One region of the Desemzia sp. C1 genome, then DNA from elsewhere that is predicted to be linked to it. Evidence: riboswitches for the same ligand, from Rfam matches in the RefSeq annotation. Region 1 holds a riboswitch; the other holds the start of a gene.

Region 1 (7,504 bases):
TCGTCAGCTCGTGTCGTGAGATGTTGGGTTAAGTCCCGCAACGAGCGCAACCCTTATTATTAGTTGCCAGCATTCAGTTGGGCACTCTAGTGAGACTGCCGGTGATAAACCGGAGGAAGGTGGGGATGACGTCAAATCATCATGCCCCTTATGACCTGGGCTACACACGTGCTACAATGGATGGTACAACGAGTCGCAAAACCGCGAGGTTAAGCTAATCTCTTAAAGCCATTCTCAGTTCGGATTGTAGGCTGCAATTCGCCTACATGAAGCCGGAATCGCTAGTAATCGCGGATCAGAACGCCGCGGTGAATACGTTCCCGGGCCTTGTACACACCGCCCGTCACACCACGAGAGTTTGTAACACCCAAAGTCGGTGAGGTAACCTTCGGGAGCCAGCCGCCTAAGGTGGGACAGATAATTGGGGTGAAGTCGTAACAAGGTAGCCGTATCGGAAGGTGCGGCTGGATCACCTCCTTTCTAAGGATATAACGGAACTTTACACGGTTCACTTTTACTTTGTTTAGTTTTGAGAGGTCAATACTCTCAAAATAGTATATGAATTCCCGGGGCCTTAGCTCAGCTGGGAGAGCGCCTGCCTTGCACGCAGGAGGTCAGCGGTTCGATCCCGCTAGGCTCCATTGCAACTTTGTTGCAAATGAACTTTGTTCTTTGAAAACTGGATATTGTCTAATAGAAACATTTAAGTAAGAAACCGAGAAAACACCGCGTTTTAAATGAGTTTTTTAATGTTCTTATCGTAAGATAAAACAAGTAATACCAATTTAGTAATGATAGGTTAAGTTACTAAGGGCGCACGGTGGATGCCTTGGCACTAGAAGCCGATGAAGGACGGGACGAACTCCGATATGCTTTGGGGAGCTGTAAGTAAGCTTTGATCCAGAGATTTCCGAATGGGGGAACCCAACATCTTTAATAGGATGTTACTGCTGACTGAATACATAGGTCAGCAGAGGTAGACGCAGAGAACTGAAACATCTAAGTACCTGCAGGAAGAGAAAGAAAATTCGATTCCCTGAGTAGCGGCGAGCGAAACGGGAAGAGCCCAAACCAGAAAGCTTGCTTTCTGGGGTTGTAGGACTGAACACATAGAGTCATAAATGAACGTCGTAGAAGAAGCGTCCTGGAAAGGACTGCCGAAGAAGGTAAAAGCCCTGTATTCGAAACGACGTTCACTCTGATCAGTATCCTGAGTACGGCGGAACACGAGAAATTCCGTCGGAATCCGGGAGGACCATCTCCCAAGGCTAAATACTCTCTAGTGACCGATAGTGAACCAGTACCGTGAGGGAAAGGTGAAAAGAACCCCGGAAGGGGAGTGAAATAGCACCTGAAACCGTGTGCTTACAAATAGTTAGAGCCCGTTAATGGGTGATAGCGTGCCTTTTGTAGAATGAACCGGCGAGTTACGATTACATGCGAGGTTAAGTTGAATAGACGGAGCCGTAGCGAAAGCGAGTCTGAATAGGGCGAATGAGTATGTGGTCGTAGACCCGAAACCAAGTGATCTACCCATGTCCAGGTTGAAGGTGTGGTAAAACGCACTGGAGGACCGAACCCACGTACGTTGAAAAGTGCGGGGATGAGGTGTGGGTAGCGGAGAAATTCCAATCGAACTTGGAGATAGCTGGTTCTCTCCGAAATAGCTTTAGGGCTAGCCTCGGAATGTAGAATCATGGAGGTAGAGCAACTGTTTGAACTAGGGCCCCTTATCGGGGTACCGAATTCTGATAAACTCCGAATGCCATTGATTCATGTCCGGGAGTCAGACTGCGAGTGATAAGATCCGTAGTCGAAAGGGAAACAGCCCAGACCACCAGTTAAGGTCCCAAAGTTTATGTTAAGTGGAAAAGGATGTGGGGTTGCTTAGACAACTAGGATGTTGGCTTAGAAGCAGCCATCATTTAAAGAGTGCGTAATAGCTCACTAGTCGAGTGACCCTGCGCCGAAAATTTACCGGGGCTAAACATAACACCGAAACTGTGGATAGAACCATTGGTTCTATGGTAGGAGAGCGTTCTAAGGGCGTTGAAGCTAGATCGTGAGGACTAGTGGAGCGCTTAGAAGTGAGAATGCCGGTATGAGTAGCGAAAGACGGGTGAGAATCCCGTCCACCGAATGACTAAGGTTTCCTGGGGAAGGCTCGTCCTCCCAGGGTTAGTCGGGACCTAAGCTGAGGCCGAATGGCGTAGGCGATGGCCAACAGGTTGATATTCCTGTACCTGTTTGTTTTGTTTGAGCAATGGAGGGACACAGGAGGCTAAGAAATGCGTGCTGCTGGATATGCACGTCCAAGCAATGAGTCTTGAAGTGAGTGAAATGCTTGCTTCTCTAAGGATGAGTTGTGATGGGGAGGGAAATTAAGTACCGAAGTTTCTGATGTCACACTGTCAAGAAAAGCTTCTAGTGAGAAACAAACAGCCCGTACCGCAAACCGACACAGGTAGTCGAGGAGAGAATCCTAAGGTGTGCGAGAGAACTCTCGTTAAGGAACTCGGCAAAATGACCCCGTAACTTCGGGAGAAGGGGTGCTGACCATTGGTCAGCCGCAGTGAATAGGCCCAAGCGACTGTTTATCAAAAACACAGGTCTCTGCTAAATCGAAAGATGACGTATAGGGGCTGACGCCTGCCCGGTGCTGGAAGGTTAAGAGGATGGGTTAGCTTCGGCGAAGCTCAGAATTGAAGCCCCAGTAAACGGCGGCCGTAACTATAACGGTCCTAAGGTAGCGAAATTCCTTGTCGGGTAAGTTCCGACCCGCACGAAAGGCGTAACGATTTGGGCACTGTCTCAACGAGAGACTCGGTGAAATTATAGTACCTGTGAAGATGCAGGTTACCCGCGACAGGACGGAAAGACCCCATGGAGCTTTACTGCAGTTTGATATTGAGTGTCTGTACAGCTTGTACAGGATAGGTAGGAGCTATTGAAGCCAGGACGCCAGTCTTGGTGGAGGCATTGGTGGGATACTACCCTTGCTGTATGGCCACTCTAACCCTCGACCATGATCTGGTCGGGAGACAGTGTCAGACGGGCAGTTTGACTGGGGCGGTCGCCTCCTAAAATGTAACGGAGGCGCCCAAAGGTTCCCTCAGAATGGTTGGAAATCATTCGTAGAGTGTAAAGGCAGAAGGGAGCTTGACTGCGAGACCTACAAGTCGAGCAGGGACGAAAGTCGGGCTTAGTGATCCGGTGGTTCCGCATGGAAGGGCCATCGCTCAACGGATAAAAGCTACCCTGGGGATAACAGGCTTATCTCCCCCAAGAGTCCACATCGACGGGGAGGTTTGGCACCTCGATGTCGGCTCATCGCATCCTGGGGCTGTAGTCGGTCCCAAGGGTTGGGCTGTTCGCCCATTAAAGCGGTACGCGAGCTGGGTTCAGAACGTCGTGAGACAGTTCGGTCCCTATCCGTCGCGGGCGTAGGAAATTTGAGAGGAGCTGTCCTTAGTACGAGAGGACCGGGATGGACACACCGCTGGTGTACCAGTTGTTCTGCCAAGAGCATCGCTGGGTAGCTATGTGTGGAAGGGATAAACGCTGAAAGCATCTAAGCGTGAAGCCCCCCTCAAGATGAGATTTCCCATCACGTAAGTGAGTAAGACCCCTGAGAGATGATCAGGTAGATAGGTTGGAAGTGGAAGTCTAGTGATAGGCGGAGCGGACCAATACTAATCGGTCGAGGACTTAACCAAGATTTTAGGTGGATTCAACGGATCCGAACAAATGTGATAGTAGACAAATCCAGTTTTGAGAGCGCAAGGTTCTCAACATGTGTGGTGATGATGGCAAGAAGGTCACACCTGTTCCCATGCCGAACACAGAAGTTAAGCTTCTTAGCGCCGAAGGTAGTGAGGGGTTTCCCCTTGTGAGACTAGGACGTTGCCACGCATAGTTTTTATTCCGCAATAGCTCAGTTGGTAGTAGCGCGTGACTGTTAATCACGATGTCGCAGGTTCGAGTCCTGCTTGCGGAGTCTTTTTTTTTACATAAAATTACAGATCCACTTATAAAAGTGCCGCTTTAGCTCAGTCGGTAGAGCGCTTCCATGGTAAGGAAGAGGTCGCCGGTTCGAATCCGGCAAGTGGCTTTCTTAATACAAATAAGTTAAAAGTCGTACAGACGCTGGTTTACAGTGATTTGTACGGCTTTTTTTTGTGCAAAAAGACATTTAATGGTTGTTATTTATAAAAAAGGTTTTCTTTTTCCATCTGATAATGCGTATTGCTTTTGACATTCTGTTTTATGTTATATGATGTTCGTATAGATATTCTCTTATAGAGATAGAAAAGTCGGCAATATAATTTGAAAGGGGCACAAATAAAATGAAAGCATCGAAATTAATGAACACAGGTATGGATTACGCGCAAGACGCATTTGAGATGGCTAAGGATCATATGCCATCCTCTCATCATTTAGCTAAGAAGAAAATGATGATGGATGCGAAGTTAGCTAAAGGTGCTACAAAAGCAATGCCAGCTAAAGTTAAACGAATGGAACTAGCAAAAATGATTGCTTTACCTCTAGCAGGTGCTTTAGTAGCGTTATTGTTTGCACCAAAATCTGGTAAAGAATTAAGAACAGATATCAAAAGCAAATTTGTGGATGTAAAAGATACTGGTATGGAAAAAACACAAGAATTAAAAGGTAAATATAGTGCTGATGAAGAAACTTCATACGACCCTTCAGATAATTATGATGAATCTGTAGAGGCTCATGGAAATGTGCATGGAACAGTTGCAGAACCCACAGGCGATGAGACGATTCCGGCAGACAAATTAGATGAAACACTTGATGATTTAGGGTATTCATCTGAAGACGAACTATTAAATGAAGATAAATAATTTTTTAGGACACTCCAGTTTGGTCAGCTGACTTGGCTAAACTGGAGTGTCTTTTTTTAGATTTTTAAACGAGTGTGGTATCCGTACTACGCATTGCATTTCATCTTTATGTGTAGTAGAGTTATAAGTAATTAAATGTTTTGCAGGGGGACACAGTTGTGTTGAGAAGGTTAAAACCTGACCCTTTGAACCTGTTAGTTAACACTAACGTAGGGAGCACTGTTTACATATGAAATAAATATGTATTGAGCTCTCCATTATTATGGGGAGCTTTTCTTTTGTAAAACTTTTGATTGCGGGGGGACACAATTGTGTTGAGAAGGTTAAAACCTGACCCTTTGAACCTGTTAGTTAATACTGACGTAGGGAGCAATAGTGTTTTATGCACTTTTTTGACCTCTACAGCTTATTGTAGGGGTCTTTTTTATGCTTCTGTCAAAAGAGGAGGATAGAGAGGAACAATAGATTACCTAGTGTAAAAAGGTGTTTTAAGTAAAAAAGATAAATGGAGGAGTTAAAGAATGTTATCACAGATTAAACAAGCAGCACCTTTGATTCATTGTATAACCAATTATGTTGTAGCTAACTTTTCAGCTAATGGATTACTTGCAGTAGGAGCATCCCCTATCATGGCTGATGAAATAAAAGAGGTTTCTGAAGTAGTCTCTTCTTCTGATGGGTTGTTGATTAATATCGGAACCGTAAATGACTTTACGATAGAGTCTATGTTGGTTGCTGGTAAAAAAGCAAATGAATTAAATATTCCAATTGTGCTTGATCCTGTAGGTGTAGGCGCTACAGATTACAGAAAGAGAGTGGTTCGTCGTTTGTTGAAGGAAGTCAAATTCAATTTGATTCGTTGCAACGCTGGAGAATTAGCGTCTATAGCTGGAGCAGACTGGCAAGCAAAAGGAGTCGATAGTGGGGAAGGTTTTGCGAATACCGATACGATAGCTCGGGAAGTGGCTTTAAAGTATGGGTGCATGGTAGCTGTGACTGGGAGAACTGATTTTTTAACTGATGGGCATGCTGAATACCACATTTGTGGAGGGAACGAGACAGCGACACATATTACAGGGATGGGCTGCTTACTGAGCGCTATTTGTGCAGCATCGTTAGCCAGCAGTAATAGGAAAGAAGAGTTGAAGAGTCTAGCCGCTACTTTAAAGGATTACAAAAAAGCAGCTGAACTCTCTTCGGATGAAAACGGGTCGTTTATCGCTCAATTTATAGATAATGTACAAAAAATCGCGGAGGTAAAAAAATGATTTCATTAACCATTGCAGGGTCTGATTCAGGTGGAGGAGCCGGAATTCAAGCAGATATCAAAACGTTCCAAGAACTGGGTGTATTTGGAACAACAGTCATAACTGCATTAACTGATCAAAATACAAAAGGGGTTCATGGAGTTTTTAAGGTGACGCCACAGTTTGTTCAGCAACAATTGTCATCAGTGCTGGAAGATTTTTCTATCAAATCGATCAAAACGGGTATGCTCTATTCCGCTGAGATTATTGAGGCTGCAGCTGCTGTTTTAAGAGAGCAAAAGATTCCTCTAGTACTTGATCCCGTGATGATCGCAAAAGGCGGGGAAAAGCTGTTACAGAACTCAGCTGTAGAAGCATTGATTGAACAATTATTACACTTAACAACAATCTGTACTCCTAATATACCAGAAGCTGAAGTTCTTACTGGGATGTCTATTAAAGATTCAAAAGATATGGAAAGAGCAGCTCGTAGTATTCTACAAATGGGATCCGACTGGGTAGTAATAAAAGGGGGACACACAGGTGAAAAAGATGCTGTTGACCGAGTGTATGGTCACGACGCAGCTTTTACCATGACAACTCCTAGAAAAAAGACAGACCACACGCATGGGACTGGTTGTACTTTTTCAGCAGCGATTACAGCTAATATTGCCAAAGGATATACTATACCTGAAGCAATTATTGAAGCCAAAAAGTTTGTTCATTTAGCAATTAGTTATCCCCTTTTTATCGGGAGCGGAAAAGGACCCACCAATCATTTTGCTTTTAATCAACAAAAAGGAGTTTGCGAGGTGGTAGTGAATGAAGCGTGAAATGTTAGAGATATATTTTGTCATGGGGTCTAATAACTGCAAAAAGGATCCGCTTTTGGTACTCCGTGAAGCATTAGAAGCAGGCATAACTTGTTTTCAATTCCGAGAAAAGGGAGAAGGAGCATTAACAGGACAAGCGTATGAAAAGTTTGCTTCTGACTGCCAACAGCTGTGTGCTGCTTATCAAGTTCCTTTTATTATTAATGATGACGTAAACTTAGCATTGAAGTTAAATGCTGATGGGATTCATGTTGGTCAAAATGACTTAGCGATTTCTACTTTTCGTGAACAGGCTAAAGGTAAAATCATAGGAGTGTCGGTTCATAATGTTCATGATATGAGAAAAGCTATAGCTGATGGAGCGGATTACGTAGGAATTGGACCGATATACACGACTCAAACTAAAAAAGATGCCCAACCACCAACAGGAGTGACCGCTTTAAAAACTATACGAAAACAGTTCAATACGTTCCCAATCGTTGCTATAGGAGGTATAACGGAAGCAAATGCTAATAAAGTTCGTTCAGCAGGTGCAGATGGAGTAGCTTTAATATCAGCG
Region 2 (7,504 bases), 840 kb from region 1:
TCTTCTACGAATTTATTGACAGGATTTGCCAAAATATTATCTGGTGTATCAAATTGAACAACTTTTCCTTGCTGCATAATGACAATACGGTCAGCTAATTGCAAAGCTTCATCCATATCGTGGGTAACAAAGACTACTGTACGACCCATCTCAGATTGCAGATGTTTTACTAATTCTTGCAAAGCATCTCTTGTAATAGGGTCCAATGCTCCAAATGGCTCATCCATTAATATGATGTCTTGATCCGCAGCCAAAGCTCGAATAACACCGATCCTTTGTTGCTGTCCACCTGAAAGTTCACTTGGGTAGCGATCTAAGAATTCAACTGGCAAATCGACACGTTTGATTAATTCTTCTGCTTTAGCTCTTTTCTTCTCTTCCGGCCATTTTAACAACTTGGGCACCAATGTGATATTGTCATACACTGTCATATGAGGCATCAATCCAATCTGCTGGATGACATAGCCAATTCCTCTTCTCAATTCCACCGGGTCTTTCTTCATGATATCTTCTCCATCAATCAGGATCTGCCCTTTAGTTGGTTCGTTCATTCGGTTGATCATACGCATAGACGTCGTTTTTCCGCTCCCGCTGGTTCCGATGAATACGATGAATTCTCCATCATTGAACGTCAAATTGATATTTTCTACAGCCTTCGTTCCATCCTTATATGTTTTGGATACATTTTTAAATTCAATCATTCTCTTCCACCTCGTTAGATGTTTTTTTCACACACACTCTTATTTATTGTTGCATAACGGGCACGGAATAGCAAAAAACATGCTTTCACAGAATTTTCATGGTACCATTTCATAAGAGCGGCTGGATAAATGACACTTACAACTAAAACACGTTCCCATTTAGGTGAAAAAAAAGGAACGCAAATTTGATTTGCGCTCCTTTTGATATCTATTCTGTTATAAGATCGGTGAAAGTAAACGAGAAAAACTTTGTTTGAATTTGACCCACTTTGACTGATTCTCAATTTCTTCTTTCGTCAACAAACGGCTTTTCTCCATATCTTTAAAGAAATAACTTTCCTGCTGTTTAGCTACTGAAGGATCATACATAAAAGCATTGACTTCAAAATTCAATTTGAAACTTCTAATATCAAAATTAGCTGTTCCTACTGAACAGATTTCTCCATCAATGACGATGGTTTTACTGTGTAAGAATCCATTTTCGTAAATGTAAACTTCCGCGCCTACATCTACCATTTGAGCAGCATAGGATAACGTAGCTTGATAAATAAAGGGATGGTCAGGTTTATTAGGAATCATAATCTTGACGTCGATTCCTGACATAACGGCTATCTGCAGTGTCTCTATCAACGCTTCATCAGGAACAAAATAAGGGGTTTGGATGTAGACAGACTCATCAGCTGTACTGATCATTTTGATGTACCCTTTTTTGATTTGCTGTATTTCTGTATCCGGTCCGCTGGAAACGATTTGAAGATTGGTTTCGCCTTTACGCGGAATATAAGGAAAATATTTTTCTTCATATTCTAACGGAGTTGTCGGAACGGCTGCATTCCAATCCATAATGAATCGGCTTTGCAAGGCCAAGACCCCATTCCCTTCAATTTTCAAATGAGTATCTCTCCAATAACCAAATTTCTTATCCATCACCAGATACTCATCCCCTACATTAAATCCGCCGATATAACCGATCTTTCCGTCAATTACGACAATTTTGCGGTGATTACGTAAGTTGATCCTGAAGTTGATTAAACCTAATCTAGAACCAAAAAGGTTTCCACTCGTCCACCTAACTCAATCAAACGTTTAAAAGAAGCGAGTTTCAAGGCCCTGGAACCTAATGCATCGTAAATGACTAAAACTTCTACTCCGGCAGCAGCTCTGTCTTCCAAAGCTTTTAACACCATGTTGCCGATATAATCATTATGGAAAATATAATAAATCATATGTACATGATTTTCTGCTTGGTAGATGTCTCGAATAAGAGACTTGAATTTTTCTTTTCCGTCTACGAAAAACTCTACTTGATTTCCTTTTGTCAAAATAGACTCGCTGCTTTCCAAGAATAAATTCGTAATTTCTTTAGAATCCTCTGTGTCTTGTTTTTTTGACAGCAATCTCTCTTCTTCCAGCAGCATCTGTTTTTGAGCTTCTACCAGTTCAGGCATACCGATGCTCTCTTGCGCTTGAATATCAAAGATTTTTTCTTTGGAGATTTTTTTTCCAATAAAGAAATAGATGATAAAACCTATCCCAGGTAAAAAGTTTAAGACCAATAACCAGGCCCATGTTGCAGCAATATCCCGTTTTTCACGAAACACTGTTATGGCTGCAAAAATACTATTGATAGCAAAAAACAATGAAACAAAGTAAAAAACATACCTCAATAAACTCACCTCTTTTCGAATAGTTACCTGCTTATAGGTAAAATGAACGAACTGAATCGTTTTATATCTCTATCATACTACACTTATTCTCACTTGATCAGTATTTTTCCTTATTTCAATGCCCCGCCTGGTTTTCATCATCGGTCTTTGAGTCTTTCACCCAGTTCCCTAACATGATCTCCATCTCTGCCTCTCCTCTTATAGGATAAGTTTCAGCCGTTTTCAATAGTTGCTTAAAGTATTGCTGCATGACTTCTTTGTTTTGATAATGGTGTGCTTCAAGAGTCATCAGCAACCGTTTCTTATTCGGCAAAAAACCCATCTTCTTGATATATGTTTTCAGCTCGTCATCATACAGCTCTTCTATGACTGCTGAATCTTCGTGAGATACCAAAGCCAAAAACAATTGCTCGCAAGCTAATTCTTGCTTGTAAAATAAAGGGTAATTATCCATATAAGACAACAATTCCGTTAATTTCTGTTGAGCCTTTTTTAAGTCTAAACGATCTAGGTACCAATTGTATTGCAAAATATGAATAGCCACTTCCAATGTACTAGTTCCGGCATTCAACTCGTTGACAGACAATTCTTCAAAAGGAATGTCTTTGATACGAATGCCTTGCGTCATTAAGGCATTCATTTTCAATTGCGTAAAAAAAGCTTTTTTATTTTCTTCCTTTTTCATTATAGAATAAATGTTGTGCCCGTCATTTGGAAGACCTCCTATTTTTAGCGGAATCCCATTCGTCACGGCTGTAAAAAGACCAGCAACCAAAAATAATTGCCATCCAACTAGAGCAAAAGCAGATAACTGTTCTATCCTCGCAATAATCCCTAAAGCTATGATCGATGTGACCAGATTCAGCAGTACGCCTCCTAAGTTATAGATAATGTACGGAAACGATTTTTCTGAATACTCAGGCGGAGACATCAAGCACTGACCACCTGTTCCCGGCAGATGAAATTTTTTACGCTTGAACTTCCCATCTTCCTTGATGATCGTAAAACTTCCTACTCGAAAAGAAACAAACGAATAACCTGTTAATAGTCCAAAAATCAAATGTCCTAACTCATGAATTAAAATATGTAAAAAATAACTCAAACAGAAAAAAATGATCCCTAGAACTAAATGCAAAACATTCCATTCCAAAACTGTCTCAGGTAAAAATACAGCACCAAATACACCTAATAGTAATCCGACTCCCATACTCAATGAAAGAAACAGGATATTTTTAAGCAAGGGACTTTTCTTCTTCTTTTTAGTCTTTATATGTTCCATTTATCAGCCTCCTCTTGCATTTCACAGTCTTTTGATAACGCTTTTTATCCATCATGAAGTATTCTTTTATAAAAGTCAATCGCTCTCAAAAATAAAAGAAAACAGGCTTTGCACCTGTTTTCTTTCTGTTTTATGCAACTGTCTTTGTGATAAATAGTCTTGGCGTTGTTTTTTGAATCACTATCAAAATCATACTTGCAACGACAGCAGTAATAACACCGCTTAAGATTTGTGTGATAAAAGAATAGACAAAAGCACCCATTCCTTCTGGCGCATAACTTCCCCAGAAGTAATACCCGGCTACAAAATGCCAGAAAAATCGAGCCATGGTCCCAGTAAACGTCCCCAACACAATAAATAAGTTTAATTGATGTACTCGATTTTCTTCACTAAGTGATTGGACTTTTTTGGCAAATAACCCTCCAAATCCAGCAAATGCAAATGCAATAAAATATTCAATAAATCCTTGCAGCGGACTTAAGATATAAGCATTTCCTATTACAAAATGCAAGATCCCCCATAAAAAACCGGCATAAACAGCTGGTACAAATCCTCTTCTAAAAGCATAAAGCGTCACTGGTATCATTCCTAACGACACGGTAAACGACGGCCCTATATTTGTTGGAATCAAAGACAATACGATCGCCAAAGCGGCTATAATCGTTCCTTCCATCCACACACTAAAATTTTTGTTGCGCATAAAAAAACTCCTCCCTTATAATTTGAACAATGCCAAACAACAAAGGAGGAGATTACTTAAGTATATATATAAATACTTTCGCTCTCCGTCACAATTCCTACGCTCGTACTAACGAACAGGTTCGAAGGGTCAGAATCGAATCGATTCAATCTCAGCTTTTCAGCTCCCCTTTGTGATGGATGTTCATTCAATTTTTATTCCTTGTTCAGTGTAACGAAAAGTCTTTGAATTGTCAATATCAGACCGATTCTGGATAGGGATTCTTAATGCGATTTCACTTTTTTAGCTAGTACGTATTCAACTTTATCGTTTATATTTATTCTTTTCAAGCTGTTTAGAAAACCAGAACGCACGTATAACATTTGGCTGCTGATGTTGTCTACAGCTACGGATAAAACGATTTCATCCACATCTGGATAATACTCCCGCACATAATCCGGTAACAACTCTAACGATTTTTTGCATACCCTTGACTTTGATACCTCAAATCGATAGAGTGCGCTTTAAATAAAACGGCGTTAGGATTATCCGTATAGCGAGAAACGCCTATGCCAAATTGTAGAATAAAGAATCCGACTAAATCGTTTCCTTTTAAAATCAATATAGGATGTTTTCCAGTTTCGTGCAAACTTTCTGTTAGAGCATCCATTGGTTTGATCATGTAAGTATTTGACTCGATCGCATAATTTTCCAACTTAGGTATATCTTCGATCATAGCTTCTCTCAACTGTATAGTTTCCATCCGCACACACCCTGTTCCCTTTAAGTTATTGATTCAAGAATAACAGATGACAAGTTCGAAAGTCTCTTGATAAGCCTTCTATTCGTTTTTTTCCTCTTACCTCAATCCATCCCACTCTAAGTAAAATTCTTCTAGAAAAGTCTCCATATATTCATGTCTTCTTTGTGCAAAGAGTTTTCCGGTTTGTGTATTCATCGTATCTTTCAACTTCAACAGTTTTTCATAAAAATGCATGATGGCTGTATCGTCTCCTGAACGGTATTCTTCGTAACTCATAGATTCTCTCGGTTTTTTAGACGGATCATGAATCAGACGTCCTCGTGAACCCGAAAAAGCCATAGTCCGTGCGATCCCAATTGCACCAATAGCGTCTAAACGATCCGCATCCTGCACCAGCATTCCTTCAATAGAGTCGAGCTGCACTTTATTGGTCCCACCTTTATAAGATAGATTCAACACTATAAAAAGAATCTGCTCTTGGATCTCTTTAGGCAAAGAAAATTGGTTCAGCCAATCCATCAACCGTTTTTCACCTTCTGCAGCATTTTTAACTAGTTTATCATCTGGAACATCATGCAGCAAAGCTGCCATCTCGCAAACAAAAGTATTTACCGGTCCGGGTTCTTCTTCTGCCATCTGTTTAGCTAAGTTCCTTACTCGGTGGATATGCCACCAATCATGTCCCGATGCATCATTTTGAAATAAGTCTGCTACAAATTGTTCTGTTAACGTGATGATTTCTTCTTGTTGTTTTTCCATAGATACACCTGCTTTATTCGTTATTATTTTAAATAAGGCTAGGACATGTGATGTCCTAGCCTTAATTGCATTTATTTTTGTTTCTTATTTTTGTTAGAGCTGGCTTCCATAATAATTGGAAGAATCACAGGTCTTCTGCGCGTTTTATCGAACAAGAATTTACTTAAAGAGTCTCTGATATCTTGCTTCAAAGCACCCCATTCAAATTCATTTTGCTGCAGATTTTCCTCAACAACTTTTCTCACTAATTCACTGCTTTGTTCGATCAATGGAGTATTTTCTTTCACGTATACAAATCCGCGCGTCATTACTTCTGGACCAGAAGTAATTTCTTTCGTTCTACGGTTGATCGTTACAACAGCAATCAGAATACCGTCTTGAGACAATAATTTACGATCGCGCAATACGATGTTTCCGATATCACCGATTCCGATCCCATCTACCATTGTATTACCGGACTCTACTTGTCCAGACATCGTGAAACGGTTGTGAGAGTATTCGATGATGTCACCTTTTCCAGGAATAATGATATTCTTGTAAGACATTCCTACTTCATGGGCTAGATCAGCATGAGCAGCCAACATTCTGTATTCACCAGTTACCGGAATAAAATACTCAGGATGGATCAAGTTGATCATCAATTTTAAATCATTTGGTGTCGCGTGACCAGAAGCTTTTAAGTTGTCTGTAATTTGTTTTACAGCCCCTCCAGCACGGTAAACCATATTCTCTGTAGTCGCAACCGTTACTTCCATTTCGTGAGAAGGACTGGTAACGATATACACCAAATCGCCTTCTTGGATATTCACTTGCGGATGCTTGCCTTTAGCCATACGTTGCAGCGTCTTGATAGGTTCCCCAGTACTACCAGTTTCAAGCACAACGATTTCATGATCTTCGTATTTGTCTATGTCTTTGACTGGAACGATCAAATCGTCACTTGGCAATTGCAATTTATTCATTTTCAATGCTTTGTCTACAATCTCTTCCAAGTTTTTCCCTGTGATAAAGATTTTACGTTTTGAACGGTGAGCCGCATCAAAAACTTGTTGAATTCTCAAAATATTGCTGGCAACAGCAGCGACGATGATTCTGCTTGAAGTATTTTGGAAGGTATCTAGTACCTCTTCCGCCACTTTCAAGTCGCTCACGTTTTCAACTGGACTTTCTGCTTCACTTGAGTCGCTTAATAAAGCCAACACTTTTTCTCTTCCGATATCACTAATACGGTTTAAATCGGTTTTGTACATTGGTTGTGCACTTTGATCGAATTTGAAGTTTCCTGTATACACAATACTTCCTTCTTCAGTTTTTACAACGATCCCTACTGAATCAGGAATCGAATGAGTTGTTCTAAAGAAGCTGATTACAGCATTGTTAAATTCAATTTCGGTTTGTTCATCAATAACGTGGTAATCGTCAAATTTGATCGATTGACCTTTTTCTTCTACACTCATTTTTGCTAATTCGATAGTCAGCTCTGTACCGAAAACGGGAACATTAAACTTTTGCAAGAAATAAGGTAAAGCTCCAATAGCATCCTCATGACCATGAGTCAAGAATACCCCAGTTACTCTATCTTTATTTTCCTCCAAATAATCAAAATTTGGAATCACTACATCAATCCCGAATAATTCCGTTTCTGGATACATCAAA

The links. A riboswitch is a leader RNA that binds a small molecule or an ion and turns the genes downstream of it on or off. The one in region 1 is predicted to bind thiamine pyrophosphate.
Region 2: linked by a shared signal. The riboswitch ahead of thiT (energy-coupled thiamine transporter ThiT) and the one ahead of thiM (hydroxyethylthiazole kinase) in region 1 are both predicted to bind thiamine pyrophosphate.

Annotation. Positions count from the first base shown of each region.
Region 1 covers NZ_JAJIZP010000003.1:1,504,763-1,512,266, forward strand. The annotation lists rRNA gene LMF32_RS07675 (16S ribosomal RNA) at 1-480, shown strand, start outside; tRNA gene LMF32_RS07680 (tRNA-Ala) at 569-641, shown strand; rRNA gene LMF32_RS07685 (23S ribosomal RNA) at 798-3,716, shown strand; rRNA gene rrf (5S ribosomal RNA) at 3,797-3,912, shown strand; tRNA gene LMF32_RS07695 (tRNA-Asn) at 3,924-3,997, shown strand; tRNA gene LMF32_RS07700 (tRNA-Thr) at 4,039-4,111, shown strand; gene LMF32_RS07705 (YtxH domain-containing protein) at 4,347-4,865, shown strand; TPP riboswitch at 5,000-5,098, shown strand; TPP riboswitch at 5,153-5,251, shown strand; gene thiM (hydroxyethylthiazole kinase) at 5,387-6,133, shown strand; gene thiD (bifunctional hydroxymethylpyrimidine kinase/phosphomethylpyrimidine kinase) at 6,130-6,945, shown strand; gene thiE (thiamine phosphate synthase) at 6,935-7,504, shown strand, end outside.
Region 2 covers NZ_JAJIZP010000003.1:2,345,683-2,353,186, forward strand. The annotation lists gene LMF32_RS11770 (betaine/proline/choline family ABC transporter ATP-binding protein) at 1-701, opposite strand, end outside; partial or broken gene cls (cardiolipin synthase) at 918-2,368, opposite strand; gene LMF32_RS11780 (site-2 protease family protein) at 2,484-3,647, opposite strand; gene thiT (energy-coupled thiamine transporter ThiT) at 3,778-4,347, opposite strand; TPP riboswitch at 4,425-4,527, opposite strand; gene LMF32_RS11790 (hypothetical protein) at 4,611-4,757, opposite strand; gene LMF32_RS11795 (hypothetical protein) at 4,796-5,089, opposite strand; gene LMF32_RS11800 (HD domain-containing protein) at 5,186-5,848, opposite strand; gene LMF32_RS11805 (ribonuclease J) at 5,920-7,504, opposite strand, start outside.